3 regions of the Klenkia terrae genome follow, and region 3 is predicted to be linked to each of the others. Evidence: riboswitches for the same ligand, from Rfam matches in the RefSeq annotation. Region 3 holds a riboswitch; each other region holds the start of a gene.

Region 1 (4,268 bases), on a different contig from region 3:
CGAACGACCACGAGACTCAGGTCGGGGTCCAGCTCGAGTCGATCCTGCATGCGGCGGACGAGCTCTCGGTTGTCGACGGTCAGGAAGGGGCGCGCATGGGCCAGGGGGTAACGCCCGAACTCGTCGCGCAGGGCAGCGACCGCCGGACGCATCCTCTGCATGGACACCTTGCGGGAACGGAACTCGGCGAGCAGGCGGGCCTCGACGAGCTCACCCCAGGTGACGGCCGCCGAACCGTCGGAGTGCTCGCGGAGAACGGGTTCGTAGCGGGACCCTGAGCGCTCGTACCCGTCGAGCCAACGACGGGCGGTGCCAGCGGGCAGGCCGACGAGGCGGTCCACATCCCCGAAGGAGTAGATGGCCCGGTCGAGCATGGACACCGTCACCTCCGGATCATCCCATCCCTGAGCCCGGCGGGCGTCACGGTTGTGGACGGGATGTCCGGTGGGTCACCCCAACAGGTGGCGGGCGGCCGCGTAGCCGCCCAGGCCGCTGACGGCACCGCCGCGGACCGTGCCGCCGCTGGACGCCGCCACCACGCGCGGGTGGGCGGTGGCCGCGCCCCAGGTGCCCGCCGGCTGCGCCTCGGTCGCCACCGGCCAGGCCAGGTCGCCGTGGAAGATGTGCCCGCCCGGCATGGCGAGCGAGGCCTCGACGTCCAGCGGGGATGACGCCTGCAGGCACGGGCGGCCCTCCCCGTCGGTGGCCAGGCAGTCGGCCAGCGGCTCCTCGAGCTGGGCGTCCAGCTGGGCCACCACACGGCGGACCGCCTCCTCGCGGGTGCCGACCGGGTCGGCGGTGAACAGGTCGGCCGGGGTGTGCAGCCCGAACAGGGTCAGCGTGTGCAGCCCGGTGTCCCCGACGATCGAGGGGTCGGTGAGGGAGTGGCAGTACACCTCGAACGGGATGACGTCGGGCAGCCGGCCGGCCGAGGACTGCGCCCAGGCGGCGTCGATCTGCGAGGCGGCCTCGTCGACGTGGCAGGTGCCGCCGAACGCGACCGCCGGGTCCAGGCCCGACCGGGTGCGGGGCAGCCGGGTCAGCACCATGTTCACCTTGAGCTGGGCGCCCACCGGCCGGGGGCCCGGCGCCGCCCCGGTCAGCTCGTCGAGCACGGCCGGCGCGCAGCCGGCGACCACGTGGCCGGCGTCCACCGCGTGCGTCGTCCCGTCGTCGTCGGTCCAGTGCACCGTGACGCCGTCGTCGCGGGTCTCGACCGCGGTCACCGTCGCCCGGGTGCGGAGCTCGGCGCCGCCCCGGCGGGCGGCGTCGGCCATCGCGCCGCTGACCGCCCCCATGCCGCCGACCGGCACCCGCCAGAGGCCCGTGCCGTTGCCGACCAGGTGGTACAGGAAGCAGCGGCCGGCCAGCCCGTCGGCGGCGTGCACGTCGGCGGAGGTGCCGATCAGCCCGTCCGTGAGCGCGATCCCGCGGGCGACGTCGGAGTCCAGGTGGTCGGCGACCACGTCGGCCAGCGGGCGCTCGAGCAGGTCGCGGTACAGCTGCCGGTCGCGCAGCCGACGCTCCAGCTCGGCGGTGGTCGGCAACGGCTCGACCAGCGTGGGGGAGAGGTCCTCGGCCAGGGTGGCCAGCCGGTCGTAGAAGCGCTGCCAGCCGGCCCACTCGGCGTCGGACCCGGTGAGGTCGCGGAACGACTGCGCGGTGACCGGGCCGGGGTCGCGCTCCACGACCGGTGCACGGTCGCCGAGCAGGGTGGCCGAGCTGACCGCCCGGTCGGCCAGCCGGACGTCGAGGTCCAGGTCGGCCACGACCCGGTCGGGCAGCAGGCTGACCAGGTAGGAGTAGGCCGACAACCGGACGTCGACGCCGGGGAAGACCTGCTCGCTCACCGCCGCCCCGCCCAGGCCGGCCCGGCGCTCCAGGACCAGCACCGACCGGCCGGCCCGGGCCAGGTACGCCGCCGCGACCAGACCGTTGTGACCGCCGCCCACCACCACCACGTCGAAGCGCATCCCGGCATGGTGACCGACCGGCGGGGTCGCAGTCGTCCGCTCACGCGTTGTGAGCGTGCTCATGGCGTGTTCCGGGCGCAGACGTGGAGAAGTCCACAATCGCGGGGGCCTCACTTGTCACGAGTCGGCAACCCCCTTACCGTCGCCACGTCCGGACGGATCGTTCCGCCACCTCTCCCTGGTGGCACCGGCCGGACGCCGCCGAACCACAGCCGCCCCTCCAGCACCACCGGGGCGGACGTGGACCGGGGACCCACCGCAGCACTGGGGTGAAGCACGACGACCACCCAGGTCGACGTGCCGGGCGAACTTCCCGTCCGAATCCGTCAGCTAACTCGGTAGGCGGCTCGTTGGAAGAAGGGACCACCCGCCGCACATGGCGAGTACCAGCTTGTCCGCGCGTCGCCCTGCCCTCCGCGGGCGCCGCGCCGTCATCACCCTCTTCGCCGCCGCCGGGGTCCTGCTGACCGCCAGCCCCGCCGTGGCCGCCCCCGGCGACACCGCCGAGCCGACGACCTCGGCCGAGGCCGCGCAGCTGATCGTCGACCGGGGCCAGCAGCTCGAGGTCCTCACCGAGCAGTTCAACGACGCCCGCGTCGCGCTGGACACCGACCAGGCCGCCGCCGACCAGGCCGCCGCCACCGCGCAGGCCGCCCAGGCCGCCCTCGAGGCCGCCCGCGGCTCGGTCACCGACGTCGCCCGCACCGCCTACCAGGGCGGCAGCCAGCTCACCTCGCTGCAGGCGCTGCTCACCTCCACCTCGGCCGGTGAGTTCGTCGAGCAGACCGCGACACTGGACCTGCTCTCCCAGCACAACACCGACGTGCTCAGCGAGGCGCAGCAGGCCGACGAGGCCGCCGCCGCCGCGCAGCAGCAGGCCGAGCAGACCACTGCGCAGGCCCAGGCCCAGCTGGACGCGGTCACCGCGCAGCAGGCCGACCTGAACGCCCAGATCGCGGACTACCAGGCGCAGTACGACGCGCTGACCGCCGCCGAGCGCGCCGCCGTCGCCGCCGCGGGTGACACCGCGCCCGCCGCCAGCAGCTCCAGTGGCTCCAGCAGTGCCCCCACCAGCCCGGTGGGCTCCGTGGTCGCGAACTCCGCGGCTGCGCAGACCGCCGTCGACACGGCACTGGCCCAGGTGGGTGACCCGTACGTGTGGGCCGCTGCCGGGCCCGACAGCTTCGACTGCTCGGGGCTGGTGCAGTACGCCTACGCCGCTGCCGGCATCGCCGCTCCGCACTCGAGCAAGGCGCAGGCCGTGATGGGGCAGTCGGTCTCCCGCGGCGAGCTGCAGCCTGGTGACCTGGTGGCGTTCTACTCCCCGGTCAGCCACATCGGCATCTACATCGGCAACGGCATGATGGTGCACGCCCCGACGTCCGGTGACGTGGTCAAGGTGTCGAGCATCGACGCGATGGGCTCCTCGCCCACGGCGTACCGCCGCCTCGCCGGCTGAGCCACCCCGCAGCAGCACGGAGCCCCGGTCACCTCGGTGACCGGGGCTCCGTCGTGTCCGGGGCCGTGTGCGGGGGTCCGGTGCGGGGGTCTGGTGCGGGGTCCGTCACACCCGGGGACGCCGGCCGGGCCCGCCTCGTTGGGACAGGTCGTGGCCGCCCTCCTCGCACCCCGGACCGTCGCCCGTGCCTTCCGCGTCGTCGCCCTCGCCGAGGCGGTGAGCTGGGCGCTGCTGCTGGCCGGCATGTTCGTGAAGTGGGTGCTGGGCACGTCGGAGGTCGGTGTCCAGGTCGCCGGGCCGATCCACGGGGCGGTGTTCGTGGTCTACGTGGTGCTCGCGCTGGTCGCCTGGCGCGTGCTGCGGTGGGACCTGCCGACCGTCGTCCTGGCCCTGGTCTCCTCGGTGCCGCCGTTCATGACCGTGTGGTTCGAGCGGCGGGCCGTCCGCGACGGTCGGCTGCCGGTGGGCGCACCGGTCACCACCACCTAGCCTGCGGGGATGGTCGAGCCCACCACCGCACGCACCCTGCTGGCCCGCACCGCCCAGGTGCAGCGCGACGGCCGGGCGCCCAGCCTGGTGGCCGGCGTCGTCCGGGACGGCGGGCTGGCCTGGTCGGCCGGGCGCGGGGACGTCGCCGACCCGCACATCGACGTGCAGTACCGGCTGGGCTCGATCAGCAAGAGCATCACCGCGGTGGTCGTGATGCGGCTGCGCGACGAGGGCCGGCTGGGCCTGGACGACCCGCTGGACCGGCACGTCCCCGGCACCCCGCTGGGCAACCGCACCGTGGGCCAGCTGCTCTCGCACCTGGCCGGCGCCTCCAGCGAGAGCCCGGG
Region 2 (4,268 bases), on a different contig from region 3:
CCGGTCGCACCGAGGAGGTCCCACACGCCCACCGGGGCCGACCGACCGGGATCCGCCGCCGTCACCGGCCCCGCAGCGACTGCCGTGCTCCTGGCCGCGGCTGCGGTGCTGGGCGTCGGTGTCACCCTGCTGCTCCTGGCGTCGTCCGGGTCGCTCTCGTCGGTCGCGCTGCCCGGTCTGTCGACTGCCTCGGCCGCCGTGACGTGGGCCATCCCCGCCGTCAAGGTCATCGCCGACCTGGCCGCGGTGGCGACCGTCGGTTGCCTGCTCGCTGCAGCCTTGCTGGCCCCCGGCCATCGGCGGATGAGCGTGGCCGGTCACCGATGGACCCGGATGTCGGCGTGGCCGGCCGCACTGTGGGCGGTGAGCGCGGCTGCCTCGGCCCCGGTGCAGCTCGCAGACTTCCTGGGTACCGACCTGCAGGTCGTCAGCGGCCGAGGACTGTGGTCCTTCCTGACCACCATCCCCCAGGGACAAGCCCAGGCACTCGTCGCGGTCCTCACCGCGGCGGTGGCGATCGGGGCCCGCAGAGTGCTGACCACCGGCGGGAGCCTGGCGCTGCTGCTGCTGGCGTTGCTGGCCGGCCTCCCGCCGGTGTTCACCGGACACGCGGCCGGATCAGGCAGTCACCAAGCCGCGGTCTCCGGCCTTGCCCTGCACGTCATCGGGGTCCTGGCCTGGGCCGGGGGGGTCCTCGCCCTCCTGTTGATCCGCCGAGTGCCCGCAGGCACCCTGCAGGCCGCGGCCACCCGGTTCAGCGCGGCCGCGCCGTTCCTGGTCGCCCTGATCGCGGTCAGCGGGGTCCTCACCGCCTCGACCCGGCTGTCGGGCCCGTCCGATCTCACCGGGACCGACTACGGCCGCCAAGTCCTGGCCAAGACCGTGGCACTGATCGTGCTCGGGGTCATCGGGTGGGAACACCGACGTCGCACCCTCCCGGCGCTGGCGGACGGCAAGCCAACAGCGTTCCGGCGGCTGGCCGCAGGTGAAGTGCTCGGCTTCGCGACCACGATCGGGGTCGCGGTCTCCCTGTCGCGCACCCCCACCCCGCGGCCCACCGACCAGCCAGGGCAGGAAGAAGGCAGCAGCTTCGACACCCTCGGTTTCGCCCTCCCCCCGGACCCAGGTCGCGGACGGTGGTGGCCCCAGCTGTGGGAGCCCTACCCCGACCCGCTGTTCCCGCTCCTGGTCGCAGCCGCCGTCGTGACCTACCTGTGGGCGGTCCGGCACCGCATCCGTCACGGTGCGCCCTGGCCGGTGCGGCGCACCGTCAGCTTCCTCGCCGCCGCCGCGGTGCTGCTGCTGGCCACCACCAGCGGGCTGGCCCGCTACGCGCAGGTCTGGATGCCCGCGCACGTGGCGCAGTACTCCCTGCTGGCCCTGCTCGGGCCGGCCCTGCTGGTCCTGGCCGGACCGGGGAGGTTGCTCACCGAGCATCTCGGCGCCCCAGCGCACACCTCGACGCCCCGGGGCGATGACCACCGCGGCCCTGCTGAATGGGTGGAGGCGCTCACCGGCAGCCAGGTCGCCCAGGCCCTCCGCCGGCCTGGCCCGGCCCTGGTGGTGTTCGCCGTCGTGGTCTACCTGGGAGCGGCCGGGCCGGTCCTGGAGCTGACGCTGCGGTCCCACGGCGCCCACGTGGTATCGGTCCTGATCACCACCGCCGCGGGAGTCGTCCTCGTTCGATCCTGGCTCGACTCCGGACTGCGCCGTGCGGTTCGGGTGCGCGGCGTCCTGACCTGGGCCGTCGTCCACCTGGCGGCCTCGACCGCCTTGCTGCTGTGGCCCGGTGTCCTCGCACCGTCCTGGTGGGCCGAGATCGACCCCGCGTGGCGAGGCCCAGAGCTCGGCGATCAACGGGCAGCTGCGGTCCTGGCCCTCCTCGGTGGACTGGGCGCTGCACTCGCCGCGATCGCCCTGGCGCGGCGGGCGGGAGCGCCCCGGCCCCCGGCGGCCCCGGGTGCCCGACCGGCCGCCGACCGGCTGGAGCGTGCCGACGGAGACCAGTTGCCCTGACCCCGGCCGCGGCCCGCGCCCGGTCTTCCCCCGACGGGCGAGATCGCACCGTGACGTCTACTAGATGAGGTAGTAGCTTGTGTGGGGTCTGCGTGGGCCGCGCACCCTTCCTGGGTCCCCGGGCAGACCCGCCGAACCACCGGCCACGCGGCCGGCGGACCGGGGACCCACGAGTTCCTGGGGTGAATCTGCGCTCGCAGTAGGGCTCCTTCCGGCCCGAACCCGTCAGCTAACTCGGTAGGCGGGATGGAAGAACGGAGCCCGCCCCACTGTGGCGACCCTGCGCGACAACCCACTGCGGTACCGGTTGAACCCCCTCGGCACCGGCGCCCGTCTGCTGAGCACGAGACGGTCCCCGATGACCGCAGCGACCATCGGGACGGTGTTCGCGCTGACCCTCGTGGCCGGTCCGGGCCATGCGTCAGCGGCGCCACCGGACCCCTCGGGCAGTACCTCCCAGTCCTCGTCGGCCGTCCCTGCCCCGCCAGAGGAGGAGACCGCCCTCGAGGAGGCAGCACGACTGCAGAGCCTGGTCGATGCAGCTCAGGCCGAGGTGGACCAGGCGACCGTCGAAGCCGAAGCCACCGTCGAGCTCACCCGCCTGGCGACCCTCGAGCTGGACGCGGCCAACGCCGCGGCCACCGCCGCTGCTGCCGCGGTCCAGGCCGCCCAGGCCCGGACCGGTCAAGCCCAGACCGAGGTGGCCGCGGCCGGCCGCGCCGCCTTCATGGGCTCGGGGGACCTGGCGCAGGCCGGCCTGCTCCTGCAGGCCGATGACCCCGACGACCTGCTGTCCCGCGCCACCACCCTCGCGGTGCTGGCCGACCACCGCGCCGAGGACCTCGACGCACTCGAGCAGGTGCAGGACCAACAGGAAGCCGCTGACCTCACCGCCCGGCAGGCGGTGCAGCGACAGCAGGACGCGCTGGCTGCAGCGCAGGCGGCCGATGCCCAAGCCGCCGCCCAGCTGGACTCTGCCCAGCAGAGCTACACCCGGGCCGCCGGCGAGCTCGACACGCTGCAGCAGCAACTCCAGGCCGCGCAGATCGACGCCCTGACCGAGCAGGGCATCGATGACCCCGCGGCCGTCGTGGCCGCGCAGCAGGCCGCCGTCGCAGGCTCCGGCGGCGATCTGGTCGCCGGCCGCGTGACGTCCTGCTACGGGCCCCGCGGGGGCACCAACCACAACGGCATCGACATCGCCGCACCGATCGGCACACCCATCTACGCCCCGGACGGGGGCGTCGTCCTGGACGCCGGCCCCGCCAACGGTTTCGGCCTGGCGGTCTACATCCAGCATCCCGACGGCACCATCACCGTCTACGGGCACATCAACCAGTTCTTCGTCACCGCAGGCGAAGCCGTCCAGGCCGGAGACCTGATCGCCGAGGTCGGCAACCGCGGGCAGTCCACCGGCCCGCACCTGCACATCGAGACCCACGTGGGTGGCCTGTACGCCACCAGGACCGACCCGTCGCCCTGGCTCGCCCAGCGCGGGATCACGCTGGGTGGCCGCTGTGGATGACCGGGCGTCGAACGGCTGACGCCGGCTGCCGTGCTCGGACTCACGGTGGCCACCCCGACGGCTCGGGGGTCCACGCCCCTGGCCGGCCTGGCCAGCGTGCTGCCGGCCGTGGTCTCGACCTGGTCGACCCGCGGCCGCCCACAGCGCTGCACATGTGAGGTGGACGTCATGGGCCACGACCACAGCCACGCACCAGCCCCTCGGGGCCACGCGGTCTCGCCCGGCCACCGGCGCCGCCTGGTGATGGTCCTGGCCACCACCGTCACGGTCTCACGCGCTGTCCGCCCAGTCGTCGTGGAGGAAGCAGTGCTGGCCGACAGCCACGGAGGACGAGTGCTCGACGCCTGGGGTGGGTGTCTGGGGGAGCACGTCGACACGGAGCACTGCACCTCCCGGCTCGAGTCCTCGGTGCACCGCGCCCACGAGGCCCCCGTCCACGACCGAGGACGACGACGACAACCCGGCCCGATCGGTCCTGCCCGGGGGCCGGGGCGAGCTGGTCGATCCAGTGGTCAGTGACGATCGGCGATCCGCCGGGCTCCTCCGGTCGCCCGACGCCCACGCCGGGTCAGGTCCCCGGTCTCTCGCGCACCGCATGCGGCACCAGTGCCGGGACCAGGCGCACCAGGACCACCATGCCGATCAGCTCGACCAGGGTCTGGGTGACGACGACGACCGGCGCCAGCGCCAGTTCTGGTGGCAGAGCCAGAGCCAGCGGCAAGACGAC
Region 3 (4,268 bases):
CTGCAAGTCTGACGGGTGCACCTCGGTCGTGCACAGCCGGGGCCCGCGCGACCCCTGGTCAGCCGTCCGTCAGGCGCCGGCGAACAGCTCCACGGCGGCCCGCGAGAAGGCCGGGACGTCGTCGGGGTTCCGGCTGGTGACCAGGTTGCCGTCCCGGCAGACCTCCTCGTCGACCACCGTCGCGCCGCCCCGGCGGAGGTCGCCGCGGATGCTCGGGTAGGAGGTCAGCGTGCGGCCCTCCAGCACCCCGGCCTCCAGCAGCGTCCAGGGCGCGTGGCAGATCGCGGCCACCGGCTTGCCGGCGTCGAAGAACGCCGAGACGAAGGCCAGCGCGCCCTGGTCCTGCCGCAGGGTGTCGGGGTTGACCGCGCCGCCGGGCAGCAGCAGCCCGTCGTAGTCGGCCGCGGACACGTCGGCCACCAGGTGGTCGACCTGGTAGGTCGCCCCGGGGTGGATGTCGCCGTCCACGCCCTGCACGCGGCCGTCCTCGACCCCGTCGGGCACCGACAGCAGGTGCACGGTCGCCCCGGCGGCCTCGACGGCCTTGCGGGGCTCCTCGAGCTCGATCGACTCGACGCCCTTGGCGGCGAGCAGCGCGATGGTCTTGCCGGTGAGTTCAGCCATGGGGACCCGGTTCCCCGAGCCCCCGGGGGCGGAAACTCAGTACCAGCCGACGGCCTCCGACTGCGCCCAGCCGCCGCACGGCGAGCCGTAGCGCTCCTCCAGGTAGATCAGCCCGGCGTCGATCTGCCGGAACCCGTTGGAGGTCTTGGCGATCCCGGTGCCGGCCCAGGTGGAGTTCAGGAACTGCGGGATGCCGTAGGCGGTGGAGGTGGGGTTCTGCGCGTCGGGGTTCCAGCCCGACTCCCGGCCCCACAGGTTCTGCAGGCAGGAGAACTGGCTCGCGTCGCCGTCCAGCTGGGCGAGGGCGTAGTCGTGGAAGTCCGACGTGGTGGCGTTCTCCGCGGCGGCCTCGGCGTCGGCGGCGGCCTGCGCCTGGGCGGCGGCCGCGGCCTCGGCGGCGGCCTGCGCGGCCGCGGCGGCCTGCGCGTCGGCGGCGGCCTGGTCGGCGGCGGCCTGCACCTGGGCGGCGGTGGCCTCGTCGGTCTCGCGCTGCGCGCGGCTGGCGGCCAGCTCCTGCAGGTGCCCGGACAGCTCGGTGGCCGCCTCGGTGCTGTCGGCCGGTGCGGTGATGCCCAGCTGCTGGGCCACGCTGACGGCCTGCGCGGCGGGCTCGGTCGTGGTGTCGGCCTCGGCGGCGGGTCCACCGCCCACCAGGACGTTGACCAGGACGGCGCCGGCGGCGGCCGCGGCCAGGTACACCGCCGGACGGCGGACCGGGGCCAGGCGGTGGCGTCCGCGGGCGACGGCGGCGACCGTCTCCTCGGCGGAGCGGACCACCTCGAACTCGGCGGTGATGGTGCCGACGCGGAGGAGGGGCTGCTGGCCGTCGCGGCCGGCGGGTCGTGCGGAATGGCGTGCGCTCATGCGGGCGGGGCTGGTCCTCGTCTTCCGGGTGCACGGACCACGTCGGTCGGTGCTGCCGCCTACCGGGTTAGCTGACGGATTCGGGCAGGAAGACGCCCTACCGCTCGGCCCGCGGGAGCGGGTCGGGCGGATTCACCCCAGTGCTGCGGTGGGTCCCCGATTCACCTGGTGCCGTGGGCTGCGCTGCCCCGACGGTGACTCAGCGGCGTCCGGTGCGGTCTCCCGGGGAGGGAGGTGCGGCCGACCGGACAAGCCCACGTTACGAGTCCGTGACAGAAGAACACAAGCGGCGGGGTCGAGTTCCACAGGTGTTGTTCGGCTCAGGGCAGTCGCCACACCGTGGTGCGGCGCGCGACGTCCACCCCGGAGTCGGGGACGTCGTACCCGGCGACCTCCCGCAACCCGTCGGGCAGCTGGGACCGGCCGGGGTCGCCGACCAGGACGGCGGCCCCCCGCGCCCAGGCGGTGAACAGCCACGGCCGGACCCGGTCGGCCATCCGCAGGTCGTAGAACACATCGCCGGCCAGCACCACGTCCACCTCCGGCAGGTCGTCGTCCAGCACGTCGCCCACCGGCTCGACCACCGCGACGCCGTTGGCGGCTGCGTTGAGCGGCATCACCGCCAGCGCGTACGGGTCCACGTCGCTGGCCAGCACCCGCTCCGCACCGGCCAGGGCGGCCGCGATCGCGACCAGGCCGCTGCCGGCGCCCAGGTCCAGCACCGTGCGCCCGGCGACCAGCCCGGGGGTGTCCAGCACGTACCGGGCCAGCCCCTGCCCGCCGACCCAGGCGGCCGCCCAGAACGGCGAGGCCTCCCCCGGGCCCGGGACGCCGTCCACCCGGCCCTGGTCCTCCATGGCCTGCCACAGGACGGCGACGTCGTCGGCCAGGTGCAGCGCCACCTCGGGCACCAGCGGCGGGCGCACCAGCCGGGTGTGCCGCGCGAAGAACCCGGCGGGCACGCTCACCGGCGCCGCATGCGGCTGGCCATCGCGGTGTACAGCGGGGTGAGGACGACGCCGTCCCCGGCCAGGCGGTCGCGCAGCCGCCGGCGGTGGGTGAGCACCCCGGCCAGCCCGATCGCCCAGAACAGGTACTGGACGGCGAAGGCGGCCTTGAACGAGCCCAGGTCGTAGTCGGTGGAGGCGCCCGGGGTGAGCGCGTCGAGCACCGCCCCGACGGCCAGGACGGTCAGCAGCGAGGCGACGAACCCGCCGATGTTCACCACACCGGTGGCGCTGCCCAGCCGGTGCACCGGGTTCCAGGTGCGGGCGTAGTCGAAGCCGATCATCGAGCCCGGCCCGTTGGTGGCCAGCACGACGACCAGCACCACGAGCAGCCAGAGCGGGGCCCGGCCCGGCCACAGCAGGACGACGGTCCAGGCGGTGATGGTGGCCCCGGAGATGCCGAACACCAGGGCCGACCGGCGCAGCGGCCAGCGCCCGCACAGGGCGCCCAGCAGCGGGCCGACGCCCATGCCCACCACGACCAGCAGGGTGAGCAGCCCGGCCGCGGTGCCGGCGGACAGCCCCTGGCCCAGCACCAGGAACGGGTAGCCCCACAGCAGCGCGAACACGGTGCCGGAGAACTGGGTGACCAGGTGGGTGTACAGCCCGATCCGGGTGCCCGACTCGTGCCAGGCGCCGGCCACGTTCTCCCGGATCTCGGCCCAGCCGGCCACCGGCGCCACCGGGGTGCCGGGCGGGGCGTCCTTGAGCGCGGCGACCACCAGGACGACGACCAGCACCCCCAGCGCCGCGGCGCCGGTGAAGGTCGCCGTCCAGGAGGTGTGGTGCAGGGCGAGGACCAGCGGGTAGGCCGCCGCGATCTGGCCCACCTGGCCGAGGATGCCGGTGAGCTGGGTGATCACCGGGACGGTGGGCCCGGAGAACCACAGCGTGACCACCCGCAGCACGCTGATGAACGTCATCGCGTCCCCGGCCCCCACCAGCACCCGGGCGGCGATCGCGGTCGGCACGTCGGTGGCGTGGGCCAGCAGCAGCTGCCCGGCGGCCATGGTCAGCGCTCCGGCGGCGACCATCGTGCGGGAGCCGAAGCGGTCCAGGGCGATGCCGACCGGCACCTGCAACCCGGCGTAGACGGCCAGCTGCAGGACCAGGAACAGGCTGACCGCGGACGCCCCGGCGGAGAACCGCTCCTGGGCGTCGACGGCGGCCACGCCCAGCGAGGCGCGCTGGAAGACCGCGACCGCGTAGGCGAGCAGCCCGACCACCCAGACGACGTAGGCGCGGCGGGAGTTCACGCCTCACGATGACACCACTCGTCGACACGGCATTCCCGCCCCGGCAGGATCGACCCGGTGCGGGAGGAACTGGGACGGGTCAGCGGGCCGCACGGCGAGGTCGCGCTGTGGCGCCGGACCGACGACGACGGCGCGGTCGTGACCGAGCTCGTGGTGGACGGCGTGTTCGCGATGGACGACGTGGACACCTCCACCGAGCGCGCGCTGGCCACCGAGGCGCTGGCCCGGGTGGACGGCGCCGAGCTGGCCGTGCTGGTCGGCGGGCTCGGCCTGGGCTGGACCACCGCGGCGGTGCTGCGCTCCCCCGGGGTGGCCGAGGTGGTCGTGGTGGAGCTCGAGGACGCCCTGCTGGGCTGGGCCGCCGACGGGCTGCTGCCGGGGCTGCGGAGCACCGCGGACCCCCGGCTGGACCTGGTGGCCGGCGACGTCGCCTGCGCGTTCACCCCGGGCCGGTACGACGTCGTCCTGCTCGACGTGGACAACGGACCCGAGTTCCTGGTGCACGGCTCGAACGCCG

Evidence for each region. A riboswitch is a leader RNA that binds a small molecule or an ion and turns the genes downstream of it on or off. The one in region 3 is predicted to bind cyclic di-AMP.
Region 1: another riboswitch for cyclic di-AMP. It lies ahead of UXQ13_RS17115 (C40 family peptidase); the one in region 3 lies ahead of UXQ13_RS21310 (aggregation-promoting factor C-terminal-like domain-containing protein).
Region 2: another riboswitch for cyclic di-AMP. It lies ahead of UXQ13_RS08115 (M23 family metallopeptidase); the one in region 3 lies ahead of UXQ13_RS21310 (aggregation-promoting factor C-terminal-like domain-containing protein).

Annotation. Positions count from the first base shown of each region.
Region 1 covers NZ_JBAPLV010000020.1:46,487-50,754, reverse strand. Annotated here, with positions in the region: gene UXQ13_RS17125 (DUF433 domain-containing protein) at 1-386, opposite strand, end outside; gene UXQ13_RS17120 (phytoene desaturase family protein) at 450-1,973, opposite strand; cyclic di-AMP (ydaO/yuaA leader) riboswitch at 2,177-2,334, shown strand; gene UXQ13_RS17115 (C40 family peptidase) at 2,350-3,432, shown strand; gene UXQ13_RS17110 (DUF3817 domain-containing protein) at 3,583-3,921, shown strand; gene UXQ13_RS17105 (serine hydrolase domain-containing protein) at 3,931-4,268, shown strand, end outside.
Region 2 covers NZ_JBAPLV010000007.1:1,023-5,290, forward strand. Annotated here, with positions in the region: gene UXQ13_RS08110 (cytochrome c oxidase assembly protein) at 85-2,016, shown strand; cyclic di-AMP (ydaO/yuaA leader) riboswitch at 2,136-2,274, shown strand; gene UXQ13_RS08115 (M23 family metallopeptidase) at 2,375-3,541, shown strand; gene UXQ13_RS08120 (arsenic resistance protein) at 4,110-4,268, opposite strand, start outside.
Region 3 covers NZ_JBAPLV010000034.1:17,594-21,861, reverse strand. Annotated here, with positions in the region: gene UXQ13_RS21315 (type 1 glutamine amidotransferase domain-containing protein) at 70-624, opposite strand; gene UXQ13_RS21310 (aggregation-promoting factor C-terminal-like domain-containing protein) at 661-1,488, opposite strand; cyclic di-AMP (ydaO/yuaA leader) riboswitch at 1,547-1,665, opposite strand; gene UXQ13_RS21305 (class I SAM-dependent methyltransferase) at 1,809-2,456, opposite strand; gene UXQ13_RS21300 (MFS transporter) at 2,453-3,751, opposite strand; gene UXQ13_RS21295 (polyamine aminopropyltransferase) at 3,809-4,268, shown strand, end outside.